One region of the Clostridium sp. 19966 genome, then DNA from elsewhere that is predicted to be linked to it. Evidence: riboswitches for the same ligand, from Rfam matches in the RefSeq annotation. Region 1 holds a riboswitch; the other holds the start of a gene.

Evidence for each region. A riboswitch is a leader RNA that binds a small molecule or an ion and turns the genes downstream of it on or off. The one in region 1 is predicted to bind cyclic di-AMP.
Region 2: another riboswitch for cyclic di-AMP. It lies ahead of IAI10_RS01055 (C40 family peptidase); the one in region 1 lies ahead of IAI10_RS04280 (cell wall hydrolase).

What each region holds. Positions count from the first base shown of each region.
Region 1 is NZ_JACTOJ010000003.1:138,977-155,555, forward strand. Features, by position in the region: gene cwlD (N-acetylmuramoyl-L-alanine amidase CwlD) at 1-149, shown strand, start outside; gene IAI10_RS04235 (fumarate hydratase) at 420-1,262, shown strand; gene IAI10_RS04240 (Fe-S-containing hydro-lyase) at 1,281-1,814, shown strand; gene IAI10_RS04245 (citrate lyase holo-[acyl-carrier protein] synthase) at 1,922-2,503, shown strand; gene IAI10_RS04250 (hypothetical protein) at 2,554-3,243, shown strand; gene IAI10_RS04255 (YitT family protein) at 3,508-4,383, shown strand; gene IAI10_RS04260 (tetratricopeptide repeat protein) at 4,430-5,686, shown strand; gene iadA (beta-aspartyl-peptidase) at 5,715-6,896, shown strand; gene trxA (thioredoxin) at 6,985-7,299, shown strand; gene IAI10_RS04275 (NAD(P)/FAD-dependent oxidoreductase) at 7,313-8,179, shown strand; gene IAI10_RS04280 (cell wall hydrolase) at 8,238-8,762, opposite strand; cyclic di-AMP (ydaO/yuaA leader) riboswitch at 8,765-8,899, opposite strand; gene IAI10_RS04285 (hypothetical protein) at 8,930-9,964, opposite strand; gene cdaA (diadenylate cyclase CdaA) at 10,321-11,187, shown strand; gene IAI10_RS04295 (CdaR family protein) at 11,148-12,359, shown strand; gene IAI10_RS04300 (FAD-dependent protein) at 12,390-13,985, shown strand; gene ptb (phosphate butyryltransferase) at 14,099-15,004, shown strand; gene buk (butyrate kinase) at 15,025-16,092, shown strand; gene IAI10_RS04315 (ABC transporter ATP-binding protein) at 16,153-16,579, opposite strand, start outside.
Region 2 is NZ_JACTOJ010000001.1:232,753-249,331, forward strand. Features, by position in the region: gene IAI10_RS01005 (ROK family protein) at 1-927, shown strand, start outside; gene IAI10_RS01010 (sulfite exporter TauE/SafE family protein) at 944-1,777, shown strand; gene IAI10_RS01015 (DUF1634 domain-containing protein) at 1,780-2,139, shown strand; gene IAI10_RS01020 (histidine phosphatase family protein) at 2,185-2,808, opposite strand; gene polA (DNA polymerase I) at 3,091-5,718, shown strand; gene coaE (dephospho-CoA kinase) at 5,734-6,333, shown strand; gene IAI10_RS01035 (lytic transglycosylase domain-containing protein) at 6,370-6,939, shown strand; tRNA gene IAI10_RS01040 (tRNA-Leu) at 7,051-7,130, shown strand; RNA gene ssrS (6S RNA) at 7,134-7,321, shown strand; gene IAI10_RS01050 (GNAT family N-acetyltransferase) at 7,502-8,020, shown strand; cyclic di-AMP (ydaO/yuaA leader) riboswitch at 8,145-8,276, shown strand; gene IAI10_RS01055 (C40 family peptidase) at 8,279-8,902, shown strand; gene IAI10_RS01060 (SPOR domain-containing protein) at 9,121-9,813, shown strand; gene IAI10_RS01065 (DUF4321 domain-containing protein) at 10,109-10,366, shown strand; gene IAI10_RS01070 (Maf-like protein) at 10,378-10,953, shown strand; gene radC (DNA repair protein RadC) at 10,968-11,651, shown strand; gene IAI10_RS01080 (rod shape-determining protein) at 11,670-12,683, shown strand; gene mreC (rod shape-determining protein MreC) at 12,686-13,543, shown strand; gene mreD (rod shape-determining protein MreD) at 13,540-14,028, shown strand; gene IAI10_RS01095 (penicillin-binding transpeptidase domain-containing protein) at 14,038-16,579, shown strand, end outside.

The DNA.
Region 1 (16,579 bases):
AAAACCCTAAAGATATACCAGAAATAATCGTAGAATGTGGTTTTTTATCTAATGAGGCAGAAAGAGAGAAACTTAAAAGTGACCAATATCAACAAAAAATAGCTTCAACTATATGCCATGGTGCTGAGATATATTTTTCTAATGAATAGGGCTGTGTTTAAAAAAATATAAAAATCAACATTGATTTAAAACAGAGCGGTGAATAAATATAAGGTATTTGACGAGTATTGTTGTATTGCCTGGGAAATATAGAATGTATATATCATTAGCTTATATATACATTTATACACGTTCTAAAACTATTAAGGCTATGTGAAAAGCATAGCCTGTATTAAGATAACTTAATACAATAAACATAGAAAATTAAAAGAATAGAGCGTATAATTATATAAAATGATTATAGTAAGGGAGAGGTAGCCGTGAAGGAAATTAAAGCAGAAGAAATAGTAATGGCGGTAAAAAAGCTTTGTATGGACGCAAATTACAATATATCTAGAGATATAAAAGAAGCTCTAAAGAAAGCTCATGAAGAAGAAGACAGCCTGCTGGCTAAGAATATAATAGGAAAAATATTAAAAAATTCAGAGATAGCAGAAAATGAATCTGTACCAATGTGCCAAGATACTGGTATGGCATGTGTTTTTATAGAAATTGGACAAGATGTACATGTAACGGGAGGATATATAGAGGAGGCTATAAATGAAGGTGTAGCATTAGGTTACAAAGAGGGCTTTCTAAGAAAATCTGTAGTAGGTGATCCTATAAATAGGATAAATACTAAAGAAAATACACCAGCAGTAATAAATTATCAAATAGTAAAAGGGGATAAGTTAAAAATAACATTAGCTCCTAAAGGGTTTGGTTCTGAAAATATGAGTCAAATTAAGATGCTGAAGCCATCAGAAGGAATAGAAGGGGTAAAAAAATTTGTCATCGAGACTGTGAAGCAAGCTGGCTCTAATCCATGCCCTCCTATAGTTGTAGGCATTGGTATTGGAGGAACTTTTGATAAAGTAGCACTTCTAGCTAAGAAAGCACTTCTTAGACCTATTGATATCAACAATAGTGATACATATTATGCAGAACTTGAAAAAGAATTGCTGGATAAAATAAATGAGACAGGAATAGGACCTCAAGGATTTGGGGGAAGGACTACAGCCTTAGCTGTGAACATAGAAACATATCCTACTCATATAGCAGGATTACCTGTGGCTGTAAATATTAATTGTCATTCAACTAGGCATGTATCGGTAGAATTATAGAATATCAGGAGGTATAGCATGGAGATCAAATTAGAAACCCCTCTAACAGAGGAGAAAGCAATGAATTTGAAAGCAGGGGATACAGTACTAATCACAGGAACCATATATACGGCGCGTGATGCTGCTCATAAAAGGTTAGTACAGCTTTTAGAAAATGGAGAGAAGCTTCCAATTGATGTGGCAGATGCCATTATATATTATGTAGGTCCTACTCCAGCAAAGCCAGGAGAGGTTATCGGGTCAGCTGGACCTACCACCAGCGGAAGAATGGATGCATATGCCCCAAAGCTTTTAGATCTTGGCTTAAAAGGAATGGTAGGAAAAGGAAATAGAGATGCTAAAGTTATAGAATCTATGAAGAAAAATAAAGCTATTTATTTTGCAGCTATAGGCGGAGCAGGAGCATTAATCTCCAAAACAATAAAAAAAGCTGAAGTAGTGGCTTATGAGGATTTAGGAGCGGAAGCTATAATGAAATTAGAGGTGAATGATTTTCCAGCAATAGTTGCAATAGATAGTGAAGGCAATTCACTTTATTCAAAACAAAGCTAATAAACAAGATCCATATATGAAATGAGTGAATAATAATTTCTTTTATTTGTATTTAATATTTGTTATAATATAGTTAAAAAATATATTTAGCAACAGGTTTCCTGTATTTGGAGTATATAAGCAATACTGGATGCGGCGATAAAGGGGGAAGGGATTCACCAAGCATAATGAAGGATAAGAATACTATTTTTGGTAATATGAATAATAGAAATAGTTTGAATAAAAACTTAATGAGTATATATAAGTTACCCCTATTATATATAAAAGTTAATTATCCAAGTGATAATGCAGAAAATAATCTCACAGACAAAATTCTTAATGAAATGGATAAATTAATTTGTGACATATACAAAGAAAATATAGAATTGAAGCTATTTACTACAAATAACTCTGGACCCCACATTAATATGATAATAAAAGATGATCCTATTAAAATAAAAGAAAATTTAGTGTTTATTGAAGATAATTTCCTTTTAGCAAGATGCGTAAATATGTCCGTATATGAGAATAAAACTTTTAAAGAAGTAACACGTAAGGATATAGGCGCTAAAGGAAGAAAATGTATTATATGCGGTGAATATGAGGAAGTTTGCCAGAATGAAAAAAGACATACTAATGAAGAGTATATAAGATATATAAATAAGACATATATAGAGTATACAAGCACTATTTATGATATAATGGCTTAGCATGATTAATATTCTTTAATTAGAACAAAAATACATTTTGGAGGAAAATTATGAAGGTCTCCCCATTGAAAATAAAGATAACTATATTTATCATATGTGCAGCGATAGGTATTGGAATACTTGTTAATACTGCATTAAGCAATAGAAAACAAGAGGCGGATATTAATAAAAAGTACAAAGCTCAGATAAGCACTAAAGAAAATGATAAAAAGCAGGAAGAAATAAAACAGCAGCAGAGTGAGCAAAAGCAGGAAGAAGATCAAAAAAATATTGAAGATCAATGCAAAAAAGCTCTGCAGCTTCTTAATGAAACGAACTATTATGGAGCTGTAGATGAAGCAGATGTGATATTAAAGGTCTCACCTGAAAACTATGAGGCTTACGCAATAAAAGGAATTGCTTTATGCTACATAAGAAAACAAATAGACGGGTTAAAAGAAATAGAGTCAGCACTTAAAATAAAACCAGACTCAGCATTTGTTTTATACTATAAAGGACTAGCATACGAATTATATTGGCAGTATGATGATGCCATAAAATATTATGCTGAAGGAACTCAAATCCAGAATAAGGATAGCAATGTTAACTGGTGCTATTATGGACTAGCTAGTTGTTATAATAAGAAGAACGATACAGATAAAGCTAAGGAATATATAAATAAAGCAACAGATAATGATGCTGATATGGTGAAAGTGGTTTCAGCAGATAAAGCACTTTCAAAATTATATAATCAGCGCTAACATAATAAATTATAGTTTGAATTATAGGTATCCAAGTTCAACCTTGAAATTAGGCCAATGAATTGGTTTCAAGTAAATATGAACTTGGATTCTTACATTAAGAGGAGTCTTTTGAATCGGTGTAAAAATTAACACTGATTTAAAACAGAGGTTGTAAATAAAATAGTTATATTAAAGGTATTATAAGTATAAATATCAGTTAATTTAATTAGAATTAATTCGAATAATATATTGTCAGCGAGTTTTAGAAATTGGAGGATTAAAATGCTTAGCATCAAGGATTGGTTTAAAAACGAGAACACATCAGTATATTTAAACAGAATAGCAATGATTTTGCTATCAAGTTTTTTATTTTCTTTTTCATTAAATGCATTTGTAGTACCACATAAGCTTTTAAGCGGCGGGGTGTCAGGAATAGCTTTACTTGTACAATATGTCACATCTTTTAAAGTAGAATATACAGTTATATTATTGAATATACCTTTGTTTATTTTAAGTTTAAAAGAGCTAAATAAAGAATTTACCATACTTACAGGAATAGCTATAGTCAGCCAATCATTGTTTTTGGTCCTTACCAAGGATGTAGCTAAGTATTTTTATACTAAAGATGCATTATTATCTTGTATATGCGCAGGTGTAATAAATGGTTTTTGCCTTGGAACTTTGTTTAAAAATCATGGCTCTCTTGGCGGTACGGATATAATAACTATGATATTTAGAAAAAAATTTAATATGGGCATAGGAAGTATGTCATTTATAATGAACTTAATAATAATATCTTTTGGCGGAATCATATTTGGAACAGAAAAGGCTCTATATACTCTTATAATAATGTACATAACTGCAGCCTTCATTGATAAGGTAATAAAGGGATTTAATAATAAAAATTTAGCATTTATTGTAACAACTCAATCTGAAATTATAACAGAGCTTATCACCAATGAATTAAGAAGAAGCGCTACAGTGATAAAGGCTAAAGGAGCTTATACTCAGGCAGATAGAATGGTGGTATATTGCGTAGTAGAAACAAAACAGATTCCAAAGGTAAAATACATAGTAGACAGAGCTGACTCTGGAGCGTTTATGGTAGTGCTAGATGCATCTCAGGTTCAAGGAAAAGGCTTTGACTTACCAATATAAAAATTTATTCTATAGCGTAGAAAATATATAGATTATAGGTGATACAATGAACAAAGGGAAGTATTATAAAAAGGCTACGTCTTTGTATAATAAAGGGGAAATAGATAAGGCTATAAAGCTTTGTGAAAAAATCATAAGCATGGACCTAAAAAATTCAGCAGTGCTCAATCTAAAAGGTCTCCTTTTATATTTGAAAGGAGATATTGAAGATGCAGAAAGCCTTTGGAAGATAAATAAATATTACAATAATGATAAGGTATCACAAAAGTATTTGCAAGGCGTTGAAAAGGATAGGCTGAAGTTAGATATGTATAATCAATCATTGCAGCTTATAACTGAGTTAAGAATCAATGAAGCGGTATTGCTTTTAGAGACTTGCAGGGAAAGTGATTTTAATCTAATAAATGTATGCAATACATTAGCAGCTTGTTACATAAAGCAAGGTAAATACCAAGAAGCTGAAGAAAACATAAATAAAGTATTTAGTATAGATATAAAGAATAAAGAAGCGTTGAGCACAAAAAAAATATTAATAGAATACGGTATTTTAAAAAAGAATAACAAAAATTTTAAAATCCTATCAGCAGCATTTATTTCATGTGTTTTGATAATAGGCATATACGGATATTATAATATTTTGAATAAAAGTTCGCTAAATAGTAAAAATAATAAAGCGATTTCAAATACAGTTTCCGTACCTGAAAAACAAAAAGTTAGTGAGCCTGCAAAGAGCAGCACAAATAATAGTGCTAATACTTCTTTAAACACTGCTAATACCAATGTTCAAGATCAATTTCCAAGCGATAAGCTAAAGGATGCTGTTAATAAGAATTCTTTTGATGATATATATGACATTGTTAAGCAGTATAAGGATTATTCTGGCAATGAAGATAATAAAATTTTAATTAATCAGTCAATAAGCTTATTGCAGCAAAGCGGCAGTAAATATTTTTATGATACCGCAAGAGAAAAGCATAAGGCGAATCAATACGAAGCTGCTATTAGCTATTACAACAAATGCCTTGAATATAATCAAGATGAAAACATAAAACCAGACTTAATATTTATGATAGCTGACTGCTACAAGAACTTGAATAATATAGATAAGGCCACTGAATTTTATGATCAGTATTTAAAATTTAATTCTCAAAATGGATATCAGGAAACGGCACTTTATGAGATGGTACTTATATATAAGGATAGGGACAAGGAGAAAGCTAAAGCCTATGCTGAAAGTTTAATAAATAAATATCCTAAATCTATATATAATAATTCTATTGTGAAAGCTGTATTGAATCAATAATAATTTTAACAAAGAGAAGGTGGAGAAGTTGTTATTAGTAAAAAATGCAGAAATTTATTCCCCTGAATATTTAGGTAAAAAGGATGTAGTGATTGCCGGCGGTAAGATTGAGGAAATCGGCGGAAATATTGAAATATCAAAATCTTTTTCCAATGTGGAAGTTATAGATGGTGAGGGCAAATACTTGTTTCCAGGTTTTATTGACTCCCATGTCCATATATTAGGCGGTGGTGGAGAAGACGGCTTTCATTCAAGAACTCCAGAAATTAATCTTTCTGATATAACCAGTGCTGGTATTACTACAGTGGTAGGCTGCTTGGGAACGGATTCTGTAACGAGAGATATGAGAAGTCTTCTTGCAAAGGCTAGGGCTTTAGAAGAGGACGGAATAACTACATATATATTTACTGGTTCATACGATATACCTGTAAGATCTATGTTTAACGAGCCTGATGAAGATATAGTACTGATAGATAAGGTGGTAGGAATTGGGGAGGTAGCTTTATCAGATCACCGTTCCTCTCAGCCTACCTATGAAGAATTCATAAGGGTGGTAGCTAAAGCCAGAGTTGGTGGATTGCTATCTGGAAAGGCTGGCATAGTGGATATACATATGGGAGGGGGAAAAGCAGGGCTGAAATACTTGTTTAGAATGCTAAAAGAAACCGAGATATCTGTAAATCAGGTTTTACCAACTCATGTAAATAGATGTGAAGAACTTATGAGGGAAGCGGTAGAATATGCTAAGATAGGTGGCTTAGTAGATATAACAACCAGCAGTGATTCAGATAATTTAGAGCCTGGTGAAGAGCTGGCAAGTGAATCCTTAAAATATTTTCTAGACAATGGAGTACCTATAGAAAATATTCAATTCACATCGGATGGTCAGGGAAGTTTGCCAATATTTAGAGAAAACGGTGAATTAAAAGGCATAGGAATTGGAAGAGTAGACAGCCTATATAGAGAAGTTAGAGCGGCAATACTAAATAAGGATATACCTATAGAACAAGCTTTGAAATTAATTACATCTAACGTGGCAAAAAACTTTAAATTCGCCCAAAAGGGAAGAATAAAGCAAGGATTAGATGGAGATTTGGTTCTAGTGGATAAGCAAACTTTGAAGATAAAAGATGTTATATGTATGGGAAATATTATGATAAAAGACGAAGAAATCATCAAAAGGGGCACCTTTGAAACTAATACTAGGTAATAATTATTTTAAGTTGACACCCAAATATTAATAAAGCTATAATAAAGCTATACCTAATAGGGGTATAAAACATAGGGAGGTAATTTAAATGAGAGAAGTATTAGACAATAATTTTCAAGAAGAAATAGAAAACTATGCAGGAGTAGCGGTAATAGATTTTTGGGCTACCTGGTGCCCTCCATGTAAAATGCTTACACCCATCTTTGAAGAACTAAATAATGAATTAGGGGATAAGATAAAGTTTGCTAAGGTTAACGTGGATGAAAATCCTGAAATATCTAACAAATATAGAATTACAAACATTCCAGCTATTTTGATATTCAATAATGGTAAAGTAGCGGAGACTTTAGTTGGCTTTAGACCAAAGCAGGAGCTAAAAGCAGTATTAGAAAAGTATATATAAAGAGGTGTGTTTTTTGGAGGAACGATATGATATTGCCATAATAGGAAGTGGACCAGCTGGTTTATCTGCCGCCATAAATGCCAAAATAAGAAATAAAAAAATTATTTTGTTTGGCAGTAAAGAATTAAGCCATAAAATTGTTAAAGCACCTAAAATAAATAATTACTTAGGACTTCCTGGGCTTACAGGGAATGAACTTAAGGACAAATTTAAAGAGCATATAGATGCCATGGATATATGTATTAATACAGAAAGAGTTAATAATGTTTTTTCCATGGGAGATTATTTTGCAATCATGGTAAATGAAAAAATGTATGAAGCAAAAACTATCATAATAGCAACCGGAATGGAATATACAAAGCCCATTAAAGGCGAATTGGAGTATCTAGGCAAAGGCGTAGGATATTGTGCAACCTGTGATGCACCCCTTTATAAAAATAAAAAAGTAGCTATAGTTGGCTATAATGATGAAGCAGCAATAGATACAAATTATGTTAGTGAAATTGCAGATAAGGTTTATTACATACCTATGAACAAAACTAATGTTAAACTAAATGATTCAGTAATAGTTATAGAGGACAATCCTATAGAAATTATTGGAGAGGATGTTGTTAATAAATTAGTTTTAAGAAAGCAGGAAATAGAAATAGATGGAGTATTCGTTATGAAGGATAGTATAGCTCCAGGACAGCTTGTTCCAGGGCTAGAAATGGAAAATGAGCATATCAAAGTTGATAGAAACATGAGAACTAATCTCTCAGGATGCTTTGCAGCGGGAGACTGTACTGGCAAGCCATATCAATACTTAAAATCTGCTGGAGAAGGTTTAGTGGCAGCACTTAAGGCTGTAGAATATTTGGATGTAAAGCCGAATAAGTAATAATAAATTTTTAAAAAGCTTGTGATTTTTACTAAACATAAAAATCACAAGCTTTTTATTACCTGCTGGCAACGAAAAATACATGGTTGCCTATGGGTTTAACATTAGCCTTTTTAATTTCTTTCATCCATCTTGATGTAGCTGTTTTAGGATTGTAGAAAAATACAGCTTCACCAGTTGGATCCATACCTTTTAAAGCATCATAAACTGCATTCACACAGTCATCTGTGGGTGCAAAACCTATCTTTCCGTTAATAACGCAAGAAAAGGCACCCTTTTGTTTAATAACGCCTTCTACGGTTTTTGGAAATTCAGGATCTAAAAGCCTATTTAAAATTACAGAAGCTACAGCCACCTTACCAGTGTATGGCTCAGCTCTGCTTTCTGCAAATACAGTCTGCGCCATTAAATAAATATCATCATTTGAAATGGATATTCTGTTATTTTTATAATTAAATACTTGGATGGTATCATCCTTTGATGCTTTAGCTACTTCTGAATAAGCTTGAGCACTAGCAGTCATACTGCTTCCCAATAAAATAAATAGACAGAAAGCAGCTGTTGATATTAAAAATTTTCTCATTAAATTCCTCCCTTTGCCTGCGAAGTTAGCTGCCGGGTTCGGAAAAGGTATAACCTACACATTTAGTGATTCACCCCAATTTTGGTTCCTCCGCATTTTATACATTATTTGCTATAAAATTTAGGCTAAAGGTATTGTTGCACAAAAAATATATTTTTATACACAATTTAATGATTATTTTTCAAATCTGTATATTTTTTTACAAAAGCATCATAGCTATCACCGATTGATGTAAACATGTTTGAAGGAGTAAAATATATATCCTTTAATGCGGCAGCATCAAGAGGAGTAGTGGAACTTCCCGCTTGAACTTTTTCATTGTTTACAGAGTTTATAAAACTTTGTATGTAGGAATCATAGGTATTTAAAATCTTAATGAAATTTGAGTTGCCATCTCTGAAATTGCTAGGACTTACAGCACCTTTAGCTTCATTAATCAAATCGTCACAAGCATTTAAATCATTTGTGGCCAAAGATACCACGTCATCATAGCTCATGGAGTGATTTCTTGCTTTGCCAAGCTCTACGGAAAAATCGGTTTTTAATGAGGCAAACTTAGAAAGCATATCATCCATAGTGTCAACATATTTTTGATATTGAGACGCATCTAAAGCAGCTTGAGTGTTAACCTTAACCAAATTATCTGTATAGGACTGAAATATATTTATGAAGTTTTTAGCTTGAGCAAATACAGATATAGTAATGTTGCCAACCTGAAATTTTGAATATTGAGTTTCACAGTTGTCTTTGTAATTATTGAAATCAGTAACAGAATCTTTTATGTCTGAAGCGTTTGGATTATTGAATATAGCAAGAGCCTGCCTATACATTAGTATATTATTTTTAAGTCCCGTAGTTATATAATTATTTTGATTCTTATAGTCATTCCCAGGAGGGTTGTTGTCCAAATCATTGCTTGCCTTCTCTAGTGAGCTTAAGACTTTTGGAAGCTCTTTTTTTGCATCCTCAGGGTTTATAGTAGTATTATTAACAATATTATTTGCATCTGTATTAGCAGTACTAATATCATTTACTATTTGCTTTATCTGTCTTTCATATTTACTAACAGTATTGTTTACAAAAAGAGTGTATGAAAGCGTGAAAGTTCCCATAAGCAAAGCAGCTATGATAATAACCCAGAGTACTGTAACAGTTGTTTTACTTAACCCTTTTTTCTTTGTTTTAGTGTTTTTACTAACCAAATAAGTGCACCACCTTAATTTTATATGTTTAATGATGATGAATCTTCCTAGAAAAATTCATAAGGCTATGTAAATAGTTAAAATTCAGTATTTACATAGGGTTTCTACATGGATCGGTTAACAAGCCTAAAACCACTATATTAATATACGTTCATGGTTAAAAATTATATAGGGTAAATATAGGGCAGTCAACATAAATATATTTTATCACATAATAATAAGTATAGCCTTCATATTTTATTTAATGAATTATAATTTTATGTTTAATTTTATTATAATTCGTTAAATTTTAGGTACATTTAATCCGTATAATAGTGTATAATTGATAATAAGAATAATATAACTGAGGTGACAAAGTGGTTGACTTATTTAATCTAATTATATACACGGTTAAAGGTATAAAAATCACATCGGTTTTAGATATATTAGTGATTTCGTACATATTCTATAAAGGGTACACCTTAATAAAAGAGACTAGGGCTGAGCAGCTTCTCAAAGGTCTATTGCTAGTAGTTTTGCTTATCCCAATTAGTGATTTATTAAACCTGACCATGCTGAATTTAATACTTAATAAAACTATAACAATTGGAGTGCTGTCTTTAGTTATCATATTTCAGCCTGAGATAAGAAGAGCGCTGGAGCATTTGGGTAGAAGTGCTTTTATGGAGAGGCATATCCTGCTTGAGGATGATGAGGTTATGCAGAAAGTAATAACTGAAGTGGTTATAGCAGTAGATAATTTAGCAAAAACAAAAACAGGAGCACTCATAGCAATAGAGCAAAAAACAGGATTAAATGATGTTATAGCTTCTGGAACTCTAATAGATGCCAGGGTATCATCAGCCCTGCTTGAAAATATATTCGTAGTGAATACTCCTCTCCATGATGGAGCAACAATAATAAGAAATGATAGAATACTTGCTGCAGGATGTGTATTGCCACTAACAGCGAATACAGATATAAATAAAAAACTTGGAACTCGTCATAGAGCTGCTATGGGAATTACTGAAATATCCGATGCCTTATTGGTTATAGTGTCAGAAGAAACCGGAATAATATCTCTATCCGTAAATGGCAAAATAACTAGAAACTATGATAAGGATAGATTAAAAGACATATTGATAAGAATAATGAAAAGAAGGCAGAATAGCAAAAAAAGTACTATAGGGGAGAAGGTGAAGCAATGGACAAGAAAAAAGACAAACAATTCATCGTCAAAATAGTCTGTGTCTTAGCTTCATTTATATTTTGGATTTATGTATCCAATACTCAGAACCCAGAAAGAACAAGGTCTATTTCTGTTCCGATTACTATTGAAAATAAGGATGCTTTAAGCAAGCTGAAATTAGTGCTTGGAGATGATCAGCCAACTAGTGTGAGCATTACAGTAAAAGGTCCTATGGTGGAAATAAATAAATTAGATATAAGTAAGTTTAAAATGGTAGTAGATTTATCAGGATATGCCTTTAAGCAAGGGAAAAATTCTATACCAGTAAGAATAGTTGATAAGCCAGATGATATAGTAGTGCTGGACCCTGATAGCTTAAGAGTTGATGTGGATGTAGATACTTTAATTGAAAAGAGTGTTCAGGTAAAGGTTAAAAAATCAGTTACAACAAAAGATGGATATACAGATTTTCAAGCAGTTCCTACTCCTAATTCAGTAAGTGTAAGCGGTCCGTCTACTTATGTAGATGATGTAGATTATGTAGCGGTAGATTTTACTGCTAAGAATTTAGATAGTGATTATCAGACTACACTTCCGCTAAAGGCTTATGACAAGGCAGACAGAGTAGTTAATAATGTCACCATAACTCCAAATAATGCACAGGTAATAGTACCTGTTAAAAAGAAAAAGACAGTAAATGTAAATGTAAAAACTACAGGAAGTGCTGGAACAGGATTGCAGATTAAGGGCATGGATGTTCAGCCCACCACTGTTGAAATAGCTGGGGATGATAATGCTATAAAATTGATTAATTCTATAGATACTGAACCTATAGATTTAGGGAGCATAAAGGATACCAATAGTATGGATGTTAAGCTGGTGGTACCTAATAATGTCACCTTGATGCAGGATAAGAGCACTGTAACAGTGAAGGTAACTGTGGATAAGATATCTCAGAAAAATTTAAATGTGGATATTAAATTCAATAACTTAGGACAGGAGTATAATTATGAGTCCGATAAAACCAGTATATCTTTAATACTATCAGGATCAGATAGTACGATATCTAATATAAATGCAGGAAATATAAGTTGTATTGCGGATCTTTCCAACTTAAAAGAAGGAGACAATTATAATATAACTTTAAATGTTACTGTACCTCAAGGAGTGCAGATAGTATCTTATTCACCTCAAACTGTGAAGGTAAAGATAACTAAAAAGCAATAAAAAGCACAGGATAATATATGGAGGACGTTTATGACCTTAAGAATAAACAATATAACTCTTGGCTTAGATGACGACATTTCCATGTTAAAGGATAAGGTATGTAAAAAGTTAAGAGTATCAAATAAAATCATAGCTAATTTTAAAATAATCAAAGAATCCATAGATGCTAGAAAGAAAGATAATATTAAATTTAATTATTCAGTGAATGTGGATTATGAAAATGAGGAAAGTATAGTTAAAAAGCTAAAAGATAGGGATATAGTTCTTGACAATAGAGAAATAAATGAAGAAATAGTGCCAGGAAATGAAAAACTCAATCACAGACCGGTAATAATAGGCATGGGACCTGCAGGAATGTTTGCAGGTCTTATGCTGGCAAGAAAAGGATATTCTCCTGTTATATTCGAAAGAGGAGAGGATGTAGACAGCAGAACAAAGACCGTAGACAAATTTTGGGCAAATGGTATACTTAATACTGAGTCAAACGTGCAGTTTGGAGAGGGAGGCGCAGGCACTTTTTCAGACGGCAAGCTTACTACCAGAATAAAGGATAAAAGGTGTGACTATGTACTAGAGGAACTTGTAAGTGCAGGAGCTCCAGCGGAGATAATATATAGTGGAAAACCTCACATAGGAACTGACATTTTAAAAAAGGTAGTTAAGAATATACGTGAAGAAATTATCAGATTAGGCGGTGAAGTAATATTTAACAGCAAATTAAATAATTTGGTCGTAAAAGATGGTAAAATTAAAGCAGTAGTTATAAATGAGGATACCATACCTGCTGATGCGGTTGTATTAGCTATTGGACACAGTCCAAGAGACACTTACGAGATGCTTAATAAAAATGGGATTTTCATGGAGGCAAAGGCCTTTGCCATAGGTGTGAGAGTGGAACATCCTCAAAGCTTTATGGATGAAGCGCAGTATGGAAAATCTGCTGGTCATCCAAGATTAAAAGCTGCAGATTATAGAGTGGCTTATACTGACGATAATTTAAAAAGGGCAGTTTATAGCTTTTGTATGTGCCCAGGAGGAGAGGTTGTAGCAGCAGCTTCTGAAAATAATAGATTAGTAACAAATGGAATGAGCTATTACAAAAGAGATAAGGCAAATGCTAATTCAGCTTTGGTGGTTTCTGTTTCGCCAGAAGATTTTCAGGGAAATTCTCCACTTAGAGGAATGGAATTTCAAAGGCACTATGAAAGTCTTGCTTTTAATGCTGGTGGAGGAAAATATTTTGCACCTGTTCAGCTTATAGGAGACTTTATGCAAGATAGAAAGAGCACAGCAATAAAGGGAGTAGAGCCTTCATATGTGCCAGGATGGATTTTTTCTGACATGAGAGAGTGCTTACCTTCCTATGTAATAGATATGCTTAAAATTGGAATAAATCAGTTTGATAAAAAAATAAGAGGCTTTGCTATGGAGGATGCAGTACTTACAGGTATAGAAACTAGAACTTCTGCTCCTGTTAAGCTTACTAGAAATGAAAGCCTGGAAAGCATTTCTCTCAATGGATTATATCCTGCAGGAGAAGGAGCTGGATATGCCGGAGGAATAGTTTCCGCAGCGGTAGATGGAGTTAAGGTTGCTGAGAACATTATAAAAAGATACTTTTTTTAATTCAGATTATTCAGACAAATAGACTTTTTGTGGTTTTATTTGTTAAAATATAAACAAAGTCTAATAGGTTTTATAGACCTTAATATACATGTTTTATTGGGAGGAATAATAAGATGGTAAAGAATTTTGATGAAGTAGTGGCAAAGGTTAAAAGTGGCAAAGTAAAAAAATTAGCAGTAGCAGTGGCTCAGGACGAACCTGTTCTACAGGCAGTAAACGAAGCTAAAAAGCAGGGAATAGCTGATGCTATACTTGTTGGAAATGAAGAAATGATTAAAGAAATAGCATCAAAGATTGGCATGGATTTATCACAGTTTGAAATAGTGAATGAAACCAATGATTTAAAAGCAGCTTTAAAAGCAGTAGAGCTTGCCTCAAAGGGTGAAGCTGACATGGTTATGAAGGGATTAATCGATACAGCGAATTTCTTAAGATCTGTTTTGAACAAAGAAGTTGGACTTAGAACTGGTAAGCTTATGTCTCACGTAGCAGTTTTTGAAATTCCAGCCTTTGATAGATTAATATTCTTAACAGATGCTGCATTCAATACTTACCCAGATTTAAAGGCTAAGAAGGATATACTTAACAATGCAGTTAAGGTTGCTCATTCCATAGGAATTGAGATGCCAAAGGTAGCACCAATTTGTCCAGTAGAAGTTGTAAACCCAGATATGCCAGCTACAGTAGATGCTGCTATACTTGCTAAAATGAGTGACAGAGGACAGATAAAGGGCTGTATAGTTGATGGACCTTTAGCACTTGATAATGCTATTTCAGCAGAAGCTGCAAAGCATAAAAAGGTAGGGGGACCTGTTGCAGGCCAGGCGGATATATTATTACTTCCTAATATAGATGTAGCTAATGTTATGTATAAGACATTAACATATACAACAAATTCAAGAAACGGTGGAATATTAGTAGGAACATCTGCACCAGTTATATTGACTTCAAGAGCAGACAGCGAAGAAACAAAAATGTATTCAATAGCACTAGCTGCATTAGTAGCTGCAAATAAATAAATTTTAAGGAGGATGCAAAAATGCCATTAAAGCTTTTAATAATCAATCCAGGTTCAACTTCCACTAAAATAGGTGTATACGAGGATGAGAAGGATGTTTTAGTAGAAAATTTAAAGCATTCAAATGAAGAAATAGAAAAATATGCAACAGTAACAGATCAATTTGAATTCAGAAAAGAAGCAATTTTAAAGGTTCTTAAAGAAAAAAATATAGACATAAAAACACTTAATGCAGTAGTTGGAAGAGGCGGACTATTAAAACCTATAGAAGGCGGTACATACTCTGTTAACGAAAGCATGTTAGAGGATTTAAAAATTGGGATTCAAGGAGAGCATGCTTCAAATCTTGGTGGAATAATAGCACATTCTATAGCAACTGAACTCAATATTCCTTCTTATATAGTAGACCCAGTTGGGGTAGATGAGCTAGAGGATATAGCTAGAATATCTGGAATGCCAGAACTACCAAGAAGAAGTATATTCCATGCATTGAATCAAAAGGCAGTGGCTAAAAGATATGCTAAGGAAGATGGAAAGAAATATGAAGATTTAAATCTCATAGTAGCTCATATGGGCGGTGGAGTTTCTGTTGGAGCTCATAAAAAAGGAAGAGTAGTAGACGTTAATAATGCATTGGATGGAGAAGGAGCATTTTCACCTGAAAGAAGCGGATCCGTTCCAATAGGCGATTTAGTTAAGCTTTGCTACAGCGGAAAATATACACTTGCAGAGATGAAAAAGAAGATAAACGGAAAAGGCGGTCTTGTAGCTCATCTAAATACAAATAATGCTTTAGAAGTTTATAACGCAGCTCAAGCTGGAGATGAAAAAGCTAAGCTCATATTTGAAGCTATGGGTTATCAAGTAGCTAAAGAAATAGGAAAAGCTGCAGCTGTTCTTTGCGGAAAGGTAGATGCAATACTTATTACTGGAGGAATTGCATATAATGAAACTATGGATAAGTTAATATCAGATAGGGTATCTTTCATAGCTCCTGTGGTTATATACGGAGGAGAAGACGAACTTCTTGCACTTGCGCAAGGAGCAATTAGAGTTTTAAACGGAGAAGAAAAAGCAAAAGTATACTAGAAATAGGATTTGTTAAAAAAATCTACTTGAAACAATTAAATGCTTCAAGTAGATTTTTTATTATTCACGTATCATACCATCTTTTATATTTATAATCCTATTACAATAATTTGCTATATTAATATCATGAGTGACAATTATTATAGTTTTGCCAGAAGCATTTACTTCACATAAAAGCTTCATAATATTTTCTCCAGTTTCCTGATCTAAGGCACCAGTAGGTTCATCCGCAAGAATGACTTCAGGGTTACCTACTAAGGCTCTGGCAATGGCCACTCTTTGCTGTTGACCACCAGAAAGCTGAGCAGGAAGCTTATCACTTAAGCTTTTTATACCGAGCTTATCCATATATTCAAGAGCCATTTTTTTGCAAGTATGTTTTGATATTTTTCTATAGCTTAAAGGGAGCATAACATTGTCAAGTGCGGAGTATTCTTTAAGTAAGGCAAAATACTGAAATATAAATCCTATCTCTTTATTTCTAAAT
Region 2 (16,579 bases), on a different contig from region 1:
ACAGTATTTGATGTAAACATAAACAAATACTATCTTATAGGAGTGGATATTTCTAGAACTTATGTGGATATAGTAGTTACTGATTTAAAAATGAATGTTATTAAATATAAACAGCTTCAGGCAGCTTTTGAATATGAGAGGAATGTTAATATAATCTCTGAAGAAATAATAAGTATTTACAATGGAATATCACCTTTGTTTAAGGTTATTGGAATTGGAATAAGTATTGTGGGAATAGAAGAGAAAATTAAGAACAATATAATATCCATAGAAAAAAAATTAAGCGAAAAGCTTAATATACCGATTTTTACTGAACATGGAGCCAGTGCTGCAGTTATGCTGGAACATCATATAGGTCATGGAAAAGGAATGGAAAACGTATCTTATATAAATTGTGGTGTAGGTATAAGAACAGGCAGTATATGCAATGGCAAACTTGTAAAAAATATTATGGAAGATGCTTTGGGACATAATATCATAGACATTGATGGTGAGCTGTGTAAGTGTGGAAATTACGGATGCCTTCAGAATTATGTATCCATAGAAAAGATAAAGAATAGATATATCAGTGAGATGAAAAAATGGAAGAAAGGCGCAGAAATTACCTATAAGGATGTTTGTGATTTAGCTGAAGAGAATGACGAAATTGCAAAGTACATAATAAAAGATGCAGCTGTATACTTTGGAACAGTAATGGCAAACTTTATAAAAATGTTAAATCAGCAGCTTATAATACTCAGCGGTCCGCTAATAAATAATTCTAATATTTTTTATGATTTTGCCACTAGTACAGCCTTGAAGAAATCTCCTGGATATGAAGTGAAATTTATTAGAGGAGGATATTTTGAAAACAAGTCTATGGCAGTAGGAGCTGCTTATTCTGCTTTTTATAGAATAATGCAGCAATATAAAGGTGAGGATATTTAGGAAGGAGTGATGGATTTTGGTTTTGATTGCATTTAAAATATTTATTCTATCTATATTAGCAGGTGTTTTTGGAGCTATACTTGGGCTTGGAGGCGGAATAATAATAACCCCTGCGCTAACTGTATTTTTTGGCATAGATATAAAATATGCCATAGGAGCAAGTATTGTTTCAGTTATAGCTACCTCCAGCGGAGCAGCTGTAGCTTACGTTAGAGATAAGATAACTAATATAAGAGTAGGCATGTTTTTAGAGATAGCTACCACTACTGGAGCTATAACAGGAGCTTTTGTCAGCGGACTTATATCCCCTAAGTATCTGTATATTATTTTCGGCATCATACTTTTGTATTCAGCTATAATGATGTTTAAAAAAAAGAATCAAGAGATACCGCAAAATATCACTCCTCATCCGCTTGCTGATAAGCTAAAACTTAATGGCAGCTATTATGACAAAGTGCTGCAAAAGGATATAAAATACAATGTAACTGGTGTATATGGTGGATTTGGAATGATGTATGTAGCTGGAGTTATATCTGGATTGTTAGGTATCGGAAGTGGTATTTTTAAGGTTATGGCCATGGATTTATTTATGAAGTTGCCCTTAAAGGTATCCAGCGCCACCAGCAATTTTATGATAGGAGTAACGGCAGCAGCCAGTGCTGGGGTTTATCTTTTAAGAGGTGCTATAGATCCTAAAATTGCTGCCCCTGTTGCTTTGGGCGTGCTTATTGGAGCTAATGGCGGAACAAAAATTATGCAAAATTTAAAAAGCAAGACTATAAGAATTATTTTTATACCTGTACTTGTATACGTATCTTTACAGATGATTTTTAAAGGAGTTGGGTTATAATTATGGAAAACAAAGAATTAGAAGAAATGGAGTTAACCATAAGCAGGTTTTTAAAATTTGGAGTTATGCTCAGTGCTGCTGTTATAGCTTTGGGATTTTTGATATTTATTTTTACAGGCAATAGCGGATATAACGGAGAGTATTTTCCTAAGACTCCTGTTGAAATTTTCAAAGGACTTGCGTCTTTAAAAGCCTATGCTATAATTCTTACGGGACTTATGCTTTTAATACTTACACCTGTGTTTAGAGTAGGGATATCTATATTGGTATTTATTAAGGAAAAAGACTTCCTTTATGCTAAGATAACTGCTTTAGTCTTTATTATACTTATAGTAAGTTTTCTATTAGGGAAGGTCGAATAGCAATGAATGAAGGAAGGAAAAATGTAAATTTTCCTTCCTTCACTATTAATTGTAATCTAATTTAAGATGATGAGTATCGTTAATTGTAACGATAACTGGTTTTAACTCATCTGTAAAATATATTTCGCTGATAGAAGTGTTGCCTAAAAATATTTTGTGATACATGCTGATATCCCAATTAAATATTGCTATGAGAGCAGCTTTTATTATTCCTCCATGAGCCACCACAACGATATCCTTGCCTAAGTTTGAATTTACTATATCCATAATTGAAGCTTTTGCTCTTTCGCAAGCCAGCTTTATACTCTTATCTCCCCCGCAAATCGGCCCTTCCACAGTGTCTTTTTTCCACAAAGCAAATTCTTTGGGAAAATTTTGCTCTATCTCGCTGACGGTTAAGCCTTCCCAATCTCCAAAGTTTATTTCTGTTATACCTGGGCATATCAAAGGTTTAATGTCCTTACTTTTAGCAATCGTTTCAGCTGTTTTATAAGCTCTTTTTAATGGACTGGAATATATTGCATCAAATTTATTTATAAGCTGCTGAGCTACATATTCTGCTTGTTTTAATCCAGCTTCATTTAACTCTATATCAGTGCTACCTTGAAATTTTCCGAGTTTATTCCAATCGGTTTCTCCATGTCTTACTAAAAATAATCTTGTAATCATAGTTTGTCTGCTCCTTTTAAAATGAAATAGATATATGAAATTTTTTATGTTTTACATTAAAACCTAAAAAATTAAAAGTCTTTTGTGATAATTAAAGTGTAGCAATATAGCAAAATATCGTCAAGGAAAGAGAAGGATTACAATAGAATTTAATTAAATATTTATTATGATTTGATTCTATAGACTAAAATATAAATAAAGGGTAAAATAATAAATGATTTATGGAATTGCACATACATATAAAATATTGTGCAGCCTCAAATAAATTTTGGAGGAAATAGTATGGAAAGATTAGTTATTTTGGATGGAAATAGTTTATTAAATAGAGCTTTTTACGCATTGCCCCCTCTAACAAATTCAGAAGGCATTTACACTAATGCTGTATTTGGATTTACTAATATGCTTTTAAAGATACAAGATGAAATAAAACCGGATTATATAGTTTCTACATTTGATAGAAAAGCTCCTACCTTTAGGCATAAGGAGTATGATGAATATAAAGCCGGAAGAAAGAAAATGCCGGAGGAGCTTGCACAGCAATTTCCATTGGTTAAGGATATGCTTAAACTATTTGCCATAAATTCCTTTGAGATTGACGGATTTGAGGCAGATGATTTAATTGGAACCTTAGCTAAGTTTGCTGAAAATAAGAGTATAGAGGTTTACATAGTAACCGGAGATAGAGATGCGCTTCAGCTGGCTAGTGAAAATATAAAAGTTGTGATAACTAAAAAAGGAATAACAGAAAAAGAGATTTATGATAGAAAAAGAATGATAGAAGAGTTTGGAGTAACTCCAACTCAGTTTATAGATGTAAAAGGACTTATGGGAGATGCTTCAGACAACATTCCTGGAGTGCCGGGAGTGGGAGAAAAAACTGCTTTTAAATTAATCAAAGAATATGGAAGCATAGAAGAAGTTTATAAGAATATAGATAAAATATCAGGGAAAAAGTTAAAAGAAAATCTTGTGGAAAATATGGAAAGCGCCTTTTTTAGCAAGAAGCTTGCCACAATTGTAGTAGATGCACCGATAGAAATAGATATGGAAGACATAAAATCTAAAGAAGATTATGATGTAGAAGAAATTAAAAAGCTATTTTTTAGGCTACAATTTAAAAGTCTTATTGACAGACTGCCTAAGAAAGAAAATGACAATATAAAAAAAGAAGCTGAAGAAAAAATAGATTTTCAGGAAGTTAGCAGCATTGGCAACCTGGAGGTGGCTATTAATAAGTTAATAAGTAAAAGCATGGTATATATAACGTCTCATATAAATAATGAAACCAATTTTTCCACTCTTGAATTGAAAAATATAGTGCTTTCAACCCAAGAAAACGAAAATTTCGTATTTTACATAGATCAATTGCTAAGTGAAGACTCTGAAAATACCATAAGAAATTTAAAGAAATTATTTGAAAATGGCAGCATTAAAAAAATAGGCTACGACATGAAAAACACCTATACCGCTCTAAGAAAGCATAGCATAGAACTGGAAGGTATAGTTTTTGATGTTAAGATAGCGGCTTATATAATCGATTCTTCTAAAGGGGAATATGAACTTATAAATATAATAAGAGATTATTTGCGGACAGATGTTTTAGGAGAAGGTGTAGCTTTAGAAGTTAAAGAGAACTCTATGCTGGGACTTCTGTATGAAAAGCTTAATGAAAGCATTAAAGAATTTGGTATGGAAAAGCTTTATTATGAAGTAGAGCTTCCTTTGAGCAGGGTACTGGCTAGCATGGAGGAAATTGGCTTTAAAGTTAATGCAGAAAAGTTAGAGGAACTTAAAAGTAAATTCACTTCGGAAATAGGCAAAGTTCAAGAAGAGATATATGCTATTTCGGAGGAGAATTTTAATATTAATTCACCAAAACAGTTGGGAAAAATTTTGTTTGAAAAGCTTGATTTACCTGTAATCAAAAAAACAAAGACAGGGTACTCTACAAACGCAGAAGTTTTAGAGGAATTATCTGATAAACATCCTATAATAGAAAAAATAATATATTATAGACAGCTTACTAAGCTTTATTCTACATATATAGAAGGCTTAAAAGCTGTTATGGATGAAAAAAGCAGAATTCATTCAAACTTTAATCAGACTGTTACTACTACAGGGAGGCTTTCCAGCACGGAACCTAATCTTCAAAATATACCAGTAAAATATCAAATGGGGAAAGAGATAAGAAAGGTTTTCGAAGCAGATAGCGCTGAATGTGACATACTTTCAGCAGACTACTCTCAAATTGAATTAAGAGTTCTTGCACATGCTGCCAAGGATGAGAATTTAATATCTGCCTTTAAGCATCATAGTGATATCCATACTAAAACAGCCTCTGAAGTGTTTAAAGTGCCTATAGAAGAGGTTACGCAAACTATGAGAAGCAGGGCGAAAGCGGTTAACTTCGGAATAGTTTATGGAATAAGCGATTTTAGCTTGGCTAAAGATTTAAAAATACCTAAAAAAGAAGCTAAGCAGTATATGGATACATATTTTGAAAGATATCCCTTAGTTAAAAAATATCTTGAAGATACAATAAAAAGTGCTGAAAAAGACAGTTTTGTAAAAACAATAATGAATAGAAGAAGATATGTTCCAGAAGTGAATGCTTCAAATAAAATAACTAAAGCACTAGGAGATAGGCTGGCTATGAATGCGCCAATTCAAGGAAGTGCGGCAGATATAATTAAATTAGCTATGGTAAATGTTTATAATAAATTTAAAGAGAATAAACTTAAATCTACATTGATTTTACAAGTTCACGATGAACTTATAGTGAATTTATGGAAAGATGAAGAAGAAATAGTTAAGAAGATAGTAAAAGAAGAGATGGAGAATGTTATTGAATTTTCCGTACCTCTTGAAGTGGATATAAATGTGGGTCATACCTGGTATGACGCCAAATAAAAGAAGGGTGAGAGAGTGTTTAAAGTAGGATTAACTGGGGGTATTGGTTCAGGCAAAAGTACAGTATCAAAAATGCTCATGGAAAAAGGCATGACTATTATAGATGCTGATTTTATAGCTAGAGATGTGCTGGATAAATATCCCGATTTAAAAGAAGCTATAAAAAAAATTTTTGGTGATCATTTTTTTGATTACTATGGAAATCTTAAAAGAAAATATTTAGGTGATTATGTTTTTAAATATCCATCAGAAAGAAAAAAACTAGAAAATATTTTAATACCCGCTATAAAAAAAGAAATAAATGAATATTTTAAAGCCTATGAAGAGAAAGGTGTAGGAGTATGCATCCTAGATGCACCTACACTGATAGAAAATGGACTTCATGAAGAGATGGATATGAATATATTAGTGTGGGTAGATAAAAATAAGCAGATTGAAAGAATAAAACAAAGAGATAATATGGATAAAGAGAGTATAATTAATAGAATAAACTCTCAAATGAGCTTAGACAGCAAAAAGGAATTGGTTAACTTTATAGTCGATAATAGCAAAAGTATAGAAAGTACAAGGCTTCAAGTTGATGAAATATTAAGTATATTAAATGTTTATAAATAATATAGGCTTTTTAATAGTATGAAATTGAGGTAATGTATGAATAGAAATAGAAGATTGCTCGCACTTGCAGTATTGCTTATTACGCTTATGGTTGGTTTGGTTTCATTAGCAAAATATGCAGTGAAGCGAGCATACCCATTAGAACATGAAGAAATAATAAAAGAGTTCTCTAAAGAATATAATATAGATCCCTATTTGGTTGCTGCCCTTATAAGAGCTGAAAGCAATTATGATAAGAATGCTATATCGCATAAATCTGCCAATGGACTTATGCAGATAACAGGTGAAACTTCTCAGTGGATTGCTGATCAAATGAAGATTAGTAATTTTCAGCAATCTATGCTTTACGATCCGGAAGTAAATATAAAGATGGGATGCTGGTATTTAAATAACTTAAGAAAAGAATTTGGAAGCGATGAATTAATGCTGGCTGCTTACAACGCTGGAAGAGGTAATGTGGAGCAGTGGCTTAAAAATGAAAAGTATTCTAAGGATGGTAAAACCTTGACCAATATTCCGTTTAAAGAAACGGATCAATATATTAAAAAAATTAAAACTAATTACAATATATATAAATTTATTTATGGAAAGCAGCTTTCAAATTAGAAAATGTATACAATATTTGAGAAAATATCATATATAATCTTGAAAAAAAGTGCTTGCAAAATGTATAGAAGGGTATTATAATCTATACTTGTAACAAACGAAATACCCTATGCGGGGATGGCGGAATCGGCAGACGCGTACGTTTGAGGTGCGTATGGGAGACCATGCGGGTTCAAGTCCCGCTCTCCGCATCATAATTTCTGGAATATGCGTTAAGCTCTTATTTTGAACCTACATCACAATTGCGGGAGTTCGATATTTTGATGTGTATATGTACTGCTTATGAGACCTTTTAGGCATTGCTGAGATAGAAGCGTCAGTGAGGGCACCCACCTATCGACAGATAGGGGTCAAAATAGAGTACCGGTATTTTGGATTTTAAAACGATATTTAGAGAGAGATCGAGAGATCTCTCTTTTTCGTTTTGCTATATTTTAAATCAGTGTTGATTTTTATACTGATTTAAAGCATTTCTTTGAAACAAAATTTTCCTAGAAAAGGATTTTTAATATCAGTGTAGAATTATACTATTGAATTAAGTATATAGAAAAGAGGTGGTGTGATGTTAGATATGGAGTTGTATTTTGATGATATATCCATATCCAGTGTTAATAACCGAGATATAGATAACCTAGAAATTTGGATGAGAGAGCAAATTGATGAAAGCTTTAAAAATAGTTGGATGAACATTGATGAGATAAGAGAAAGATTTGTAGAATACTATATAAGCGAAAATGAAATTTTTCTTAAAATATTAAGAGAAAATAAAATATTGGGAATATTTAAAGGTAGGGCTGAATTTAATCCTAATGGAGAACTTGTTATTTGGTGCTACATAATAGATAGGCAATACAGGAATAAAGGCATTGGAAGTAAAGTGCTTGGGGAAATAATAAAATATCTGTATTCCAGTCTGGGAATAAAAAATTGCCTAGCTGGAGTTGTGGACGGAAGCAGAGAGGCTTTTAATTTTTGGAATAAGAATGAATTTATGTTTTCAAGAGTATCTAAAAATTTCTTTGAAGACGGTAATATAAAAAAGGATATGATTATTTTGAAAAGAAATGAAATTTTAGGGTAATTTTTTATTTGAAAATTACATATCTATTATTATACGTTAAAAATATTTATAAGTTCATAAAAAAGTAAAAAAATACATAATATGATTAGCTTTTTTATTGACTTTGCAAAGCATAAAAATTATAATTTTACTTGTGCCGAATCTATATTAGTACGGAGGAACCACAAATAGGGGTTAATCTGATAATTTATTATCAGTAGGGAATCTTCTCCACCGAACCCGACAGCTAACTCCGGAGGCAGTGAGGAGTGATTATAAATGTCAAAGATTAGAACTTTTCTTTTGGCTGCTTTGTTTTTTATTATTGTTATATGTATATGTTTACAATTACAAAGCTATAATGTAAAAGCAGATGCAGCAATCAGTAAAATTCAAGGAGTCTCTCTTAGGTCAGCTACCATAGGAATTAATAAAAGTATTGTTGTTTCGGATAAGAAGGAAGTTACAGAAGTCAATAATTCTGATAATAAAGACAATGTAACTTACTCAAGAGGCGAGACAAGCAATGCGCAGGGTAGTTCCGTGAAATTATTGCAGTATGCATATAGTTTTATAGGAACTCCTTATGTATATGGAGCATCAGGAAGCAAGGCATTTGATTGTTCAGGATTTACTTCTTATGTATATCGTTCACTAGGAATTGAATTACCTCACAGTGCTGCTGGACAAGCATCCTTTGGTAAGAATGTTTCGAAAGGAAGCTTAGCGCCAGGAGATTTAATATTCTTTGCACAAGGCGGAGGAATATCACATGTGGGCATTTATATTGGAGAAGGACAATTTATACATGCATCCTCAGGAAGTCATAAGGTTACAATAAGTGATCTTAGTGAAGATTATTATGTAAGATATTATGCAGGTGCCAGAAGGCTTCTAAATTAATTAGATATTTAAAATAGCTATTATTGAACTTATATCCGGCTTTTTATAGTCGGTTTTTTCTTTTTGACTCTGTTTTAAATAAGTGTTAATTTTACACTTATTTAAAACTTCATTCGGTGAGTAAGTCTCTGTTTTAATCAGCACCTTATTGTTCTAAAATATGTTAACTTAAAATAAATATTTATTATAGGTACTTATTTTGAGTGAGGGGTGATAAAATGAAATACACAAGATATGATTTTAGAAAGAAGAAAGACGATAGAATGGTTGTTCTTATAATGATAGTAAGTATGCTTCTAGCTGCTGTGGTAATAGCAACGATTCTGTCAAGTATATTCTTTAAAAATGGGACGGGAGATGCGGCTAAAGGAAATGATTCTAATAAAAATAATGCAGAATTAGGAAGGTATACTTTTGTTGTGCTTCAGGGGGGGCTTTTTCAGGTAAAAGATTATGCATCAGCTTTAAAAACTAAACTTTCGGATGACAATAATCCATTCATTGTGGAGGATAATGGCAAGTATAGAGTTTTGGTAGGAATATATAAGAAAGAAGATGCAGATAAAGTCTCGCAGAATTTGAGCAGCAAGCAGCTCACTCCATCTAAAATGACCTTTAATATTAACGTAAAGGATGATTCGGTAAAAATGATGGGGGAGATTATAGACGCGCATGTGAAAATAATTAATGCTATGAAACCAAAAGGTCAAATCTCATATGTTACTGATGATCTTAAAAATTGGTCAAATACTAAATTAGTGCTAAATGATAAGAGCTTAAAGGATTATGATATGGTACAGGAGGAAAAGAAATATATAGCCTCTATGCCAAAAGAAATTAATAAAGATAATTTAGAGGATTACTTAAAACACATATTCAGTATTTTAAGCAAAATAGGTGAAAAGGCATAAACAGCTATAAAAATAACTGCAATTAGAAATTTATATTTATAAAATGGTATTTTTGTATAGGCTATGTTTTAAAATGTAGATATTTATTAACATTTTGAAATATAGCCTTTATATTTTACTCTCAAAAAAGCTACTATTAGCAAATGAATTTAGACTGCAGAAATTCTTTCATTTTTTTACATAGAATATTCCAAAACCGTGTAAAAAAGTTGTTATTTCTTAGACCAATGCACTTGTTAAAGCTAATATTAAATGTTAAACTATATTAGATGTAAAACAAAAGTGAGGGATGAAATTGAAAAACACTTCAAAGTCTTCTGCTTTTTTTATCTTTGTTGTGCTCTTAGGCGCTATAGCAGGAGAGCTTATCGGTAACTTATTTGGTCACAATAGTACACTAAATTTTTTAAGCCACGTATATACAATAGGTACTACTTCGCCAATAGATATTAATCTTATAATCTTAGAAATTACTTTTGGAATAAAATTTACATTAAATATTATGTCTATAATTGGTATAATTGTGGCAATAATATTCTATAAAAGGTTTTAAGGTGGAATAATATGAAAATTGTATTGGCATCGGCATCAGAAAGAAGAATTGAACTTCTAAAGAGGCTTACTGAAAATTTTTCAGTAATTGTCAGTGGTTTTGACGAAGAAAGTGTGAGCTTTGAAGGTGATTTTGAAGATTATGTTATTTCATTATCCAAAGGGAAAGCTTTAAGTACTAGTAAAAAAATTAACGAAGGGGCGCTGATATTAGCCTGTGATACAGTAGTAGCATATCAAAATAAGCTTTTAGAAAAGCCTAAAAGTAAAGAAGAGGCTATAGATATGCTAAAAATACTCAGCGGGAATAGACATAAGGTTTATTCTGGCATTACAGTTCTAGATACTGAAAGTGGTAAGAGCATAAGTGATTATGCCGTAACAGAGGTTGTTTTTTCAAAGCTGGATGATAATGAAATATTAAAATATGTAGACACCGGTGAACCTATGGATAAAGCTGGAAGCTATGGCATACAGGGCATTGGAGGTACCTTTGTAGAAGAAATACATGGGTGTTTTTATAATGTTGTAGGCCTTCCGCTAAATAAGCTTAAAAAGATGTTAAGGGGTATGGGGGCAAATCTATAGAAGGAGCAGTTAATATGAATGTTCTTAAAATAATGGATTTACCTCAAAATGAAAGACCGCAGGAAAAATTGTTTAGATATGGAGTGGATACTTTATCTAATACTGAACTTATGGCGGTGGTATTAAGAAACGGTATTCAAGGCGATAATATAATTAATTTGTGTGCAAGAATACTTAAAGAATGCGGCGGTATAAATGGACTTTTGGACTTTAGTGCAGAAGACTTTATGAAAATAAAGGGCGTAAAGCATGCTAAGGCAGCTCAAATTCTTGCCATGGTTGAATTATCAAAGCGTCTTAAATCCTACAAATCTGGTGAGGAATTTAAAATAACTCAGCCAAGTGATGCCGCTTATATTGTTATGGAATCTATGAGAAGCCTTAAGCAAGAGATGCTGAAAGTGTTACATTTGAACACTAAAAATATTGTAACTCTTGTTAAAGACGTATCATTAGGTACCGTAAATTCATCAATAGTTCATCCTAGAGAAGTGTTTTCAGAAGCTGTAAAAAGGAGTTCTACTTCCATAATAATATGTCATAATCATCCATCTGGAGATCCTACTCCTAGCAATGAAGATATTAATATAACCCTTAGACTTAAGGAATGTGGTAAACTTTTGGGTATAGAGTTATTGGATCACGTAATAATTGGAAATGGAATATATGTAAGCTTAAAAGACAAAGGAATCATATAATTGAAAGGAGATTTATTCATGGGATTATTTTCGATTTCTAAAGATATGGGAATAGATTTAGGAACAGCAAATACACTAATATATGTTAAAGGGAGAGGTATAGTTTTAAGGGAGCCTTCTGTTGTAGCTATAAACACCATAAACAAAAAAGTGCTGGCAGTAGGTGAAGAAGCTAAAAAGATGATAGGAAGAACACCAGGAAATATAGTAGCTATAAGACCTCTAAAGGACGGAGTTATTGCAGATTTTGATGTTACACAGACCATGCTTAAGAAATTTATAGCAAAGGCTATGGGAAAGAGCAATTTTACCAGTCCAAGAATAATTGTATGCTATCCTTCTGGAGTAACAGAAGTCGAGAAGAGGGCAATAAACGAGGCAGCAAAAACTGCAGGAGCAAGGGATGTACTTCTTATGGAAGAACCAATGGCAGCTTCTATAGGAGCAGGACTCCCAGTAGATGAACCAACCGGAAGCATGATTGTAGATATTGGCGGAGGAACTACTGAAGTAGCAGTAATATCTCTTGATGGTATTGTTACAAGCAAGTCTCTTAGAATAGCAGGAGACGAATTGGATCAGTCAATAATAAGCTACATAAAGAAAGAATATAATCTTATGATAGGTGAGAGAACAGCAGAGCTTATAAAAGTTCAGCTAGGTTCAGCTTTCAAATTGGAAGAGGATGAAACTATGGAAATCAAAGGAAGAGATTTGATTTCAGGACTTCCAAAAACCATAACCATAACCCAAGATCAAATAAGAGAAGCCTTAAGTGAACCTGTAGCAGCTATAATAGATGCGATAAAAACAACCCTAGAGAAGACACCACCAGAATTAGCTTCTGATATCATGGAAAAAGGAATTATGCTAGCAGGTGGTGGAGCCTTACTTAAAGGACTTGACAGCTTAATAAATCATGAAACTCATATGCCTGTGCATGTAGCAGAAACACCTCTTGACTGTGTAGCTTTAGGTGCTGGAAAGGCATTGGAGTATTTTGATAAATTAAGTGCTAACAGAAGAGGCTAAATATGAAGTTTTTTAGAAATAAACTGGCAGTAATAATAGTTTTGCTGTCAGTTACATTTTTAATATTAATTGGAGTGACAGTTAAAAGGGATAAAAATACCTCCATTGAGAATGGTATAGGTTCAACTCTTAATAAGGTGCAGGGTGTATTATATGGTGCGAACAGTAAAGTGAATGATTTTTTTAGCTTTGTTTTTAATTTTTCAAAAATAAAGGAACAAAACAGTCAGTTAGAAGCTAAAAATGCTAATCTTCAAAGTAAGGCTGATGATTATGATGAATTAAAAGCAGAAAATGAGAGACTTCAGCAAGCTCTTAATTTTACAAAAACAAATCAGCAGTATGATTATGTAGGATGCGAAATAATAGCTAGAGGAGATGACCTTCTAAGCAGCTTTACCATAAATAAAGGCACAAAGGATGGAGTTATTGATGGACGAGTTGTAATAACTCAAGATGGTATAGTGGGTCAAGTTACTGAAGCCAATTCCAGCTATTCTATAGTTGAAACTCTTGGCAGTGCTAACATTGCTATAGCTGCCTACGTTCAAGGGAGCAATGATACAGGAATAGTTAAGGGATATAGGGACAGTGACAACAATCTTATGTGCGAAATTTCTAATCTTCCCTTAGATTCTACTGTTAAAAAAGGTGATATTATCAAAAGCGATAACAACCATTTTATTTATCCTAAGGGTGTAAAAATTGGAGAAGTGGTTGATGTTCAAGAAGATGCATCAAAAATTATGAAAACTGCTACTGTGAAACCTTTTGTAAATTTTAATAAGCTTCAGGAAGTACTGATAGTAATTCCTAAAGATAAAAATAGCAGTGAATATAAGGGTGATGAAATAAAATGAGAAGGATTATAATTTTTTTAATAGGACTTTTACTTTTCATATTGGATAATACCTTGATGCCTTTTTTCTCTATTAAAGGGTATTATCCAAGTCTTCTTTTCATATTTATGATCTTTTATTCTATAAACAGTGAAAAATTTGATGCAGTTATCTTTGGTGTATTTATTGGTTTGTTTCAAGATTTGTATATGTCTAGGATAATAGGTATAAATCCATTAGCTAACATCTGCGTGTGTCTCATTGCAGCTATAATAGGTGAAAACATTATAAAGGTAAAAAAAATTGTACCAGTGTTTTCACTTTTTCTTTTGTCCATACTTAAATCTTCTATTGTGGTAGGGCTTTTATATGTGGTAGGGATAAAAACTTATTACAATGTTATATTGTACAGAGCAATCTACACAACAATAATATCCGTATTTTTATATAGAATTATATATAATTTTATGCAGAAATCATTTATGAAAAAAGAATGGAGGTTTTAAGTAGTATATATGAAAAAAAGAACTATATTTAATAGGTATACTTCATTAATAGTTATTATGACTTTGATTTTTTCACTGCTTGGAGTAAGGCTTTCCTATCTTCAGATAGTTAATGCAGAAAGCTATAAGGATAAGGTTAATAATCAATCTATAAAATCAATACCGGAAGCTGCTCCAAGAGGCAAAATATATGATAGAAATGGTGTAGAACTTGCATCAAATAAACAGAGCTATGACTTAGAGTATATGAAGACAGATGAAAGCGAAGCTCAGTTTTTTACTACCTTTAAGCAGGTATTTTCGTACATTGACAGCAGTACAAAAACCAATGATGATGGAACTACTTCTAAGGAAACAATCTATGACGATTTTCCTCTAAAGGTAAATCCCTTTAGATTTGAATTTACTGCCACTACGGATGATGGAAAAGCATCTCAGGAGCTTCAGTTCAAGAAAGACATAGGGCTAGGAGATGCCTTGAGAAATAAGTATTATCCAAAAGCTAATACAAACAATGATTTAAATGACAGCCAGCTAAAAAATATAAATTCTCAGCTTATGAAAATAACACCTGAGCAGGTGTTTGATTATTTGGTTTTTAAATATGATTTATACAAAATGCTTGGACTTAGTGATACAGAAAATAAAAATATAGTGAATAATGAAGAAAACATATTTGGACCTAAAAATTCAAAGGCTAAAAATAAGCTTAATGATGCGGATATAACTAAAATGTTAACTCAAAAATATTCTTTAGATGAAATCAGAAGATATATGGTAATAAAAAATAAGGTATATTTGCAGAGCTTTTCTGGGTACAAGCCTGTAGTTGTTGCTTCAAATATAGAAAAAAATACCGCCTTTCTTTTTGAGCAGGAACAGAGCAAGCTTCCAGGAATAAGCGTAAGTATGCAGCCGATAAGATACTACCCTCAGGGATCACTAGGTTCTAATTTCATAGGTTATATTTCTAAAATAGGTTCTTCTAACCAAGAGAAATATGAAGAAAAAGGTTACGATTCAAGTACGGATTATATAGGCATGTCAGGACTTGAAAGTGCCTATGAGGATAAGTTAAAGGGAACTAAGGGTGGTTCCATAGTAAAAGTAAATAAAGAAGGAAGAGCTACCGAGGAGTTGTTTAGTCAGGATGCTTCCCCAGGGCAGAATCTTACTTTAACTATAGATGCAAATCTTCAGAAGGTGGCGGAGGACTCCCTTAGGGATACAATGGTAGAATTGCAGAAAAACTTAAATTATGATGGTCATACAAGTTCTGCCAATGCTACAAGAGGAGCAGTGGTAGCCTCTGATCCTAACACTGGAGCGATACTGGCTATGGCATCTTACCCAAGCTATGATCCTAATATATTTTCAGTGCCTGGAAAGCTTACGACCAGCATGTATAATGAACTTTTTAATCCTGACTATGAGACTTTTGCAAAAAATTATATTGCAAAGAACGGGTTAAAGGTTACAGTGGATGACCTTTTCCCTAAAAATGCCGATGGGACAAGAAGTGATAAGTATGATATATATCCAAAATCATTATTTAATTATGCCACTTCCTATCCAGTGCCTCCAGGATCTACCTTTAAGCCTGTTACTTCTGCAGCAGCACTCACAGAAGGAGTAGTTACCCCAACAGAAAATTACAACAGTACAGGTATATTTAGTAAAAATGGGTTTACTGGCTATAGCGAAACCTATAATGAAAATGGATATGGAGCAGGTGTGGAAAATATAATTCATGCTATGATGATATCTGATAACCCATTCTTTTTTGAAATGGGAGATAGGCTCTACAATAGAGGAGGCTTGAATTTATTAGCAAAGTATGCTTGGAAATTTGGTTTGGGTTCTGATCCAACTTCTAATGCTAAAAAAGGAACAGGACTAGAAATCAGCGAAGCTTTTGGTCAAACTTATAATGATACTTATAATAGGCAGCTTCAATCCTATTACTATAGATTTGATTTATCGGATATATTTAAAAAAGGTCTTTACCAATCTGGAGGAGGTTTTACTGTTAAATTTACTCCACTTGATATAAGTTCAAATGATAATGACAGTGATGCTTTAGCAGATGCTAAAAAGGTTATAAAGGATAAGATAGCTTATTATATAAATAATAAATCCAATAAGGTAGAGATATATAAAGGACTTAAGAGTGATCTGTTACCAATGTTTAATAATCTTATTGCAGCACTGCCAGATAATCAGAAGTCTAAATATAACAGCAGCGATGCGAAAAATATGACTGAGGCTGCTGCAAGCTATATAGCTAATGATGTGATGACTCAGATATTAAGCCCGGGAAATGTATATAATGCTTCCATAGGACAAGGTACTAATCAGTTTACTGTGGTGCAGATGGCAAATTATGTAGCTACTCTTGCCAATGGCGGTACTAGATATAAGGCTCATTTAGTAGATAAGATTACAGATGCTAATGGCAATGTAGTAGAGCAGACTAAGCCGGAAGTAGAGGATAAATTGAATCTTAGTGCTGAAACCATGAGCACGATAAAGGAAGCCATGAAGAAGGTTA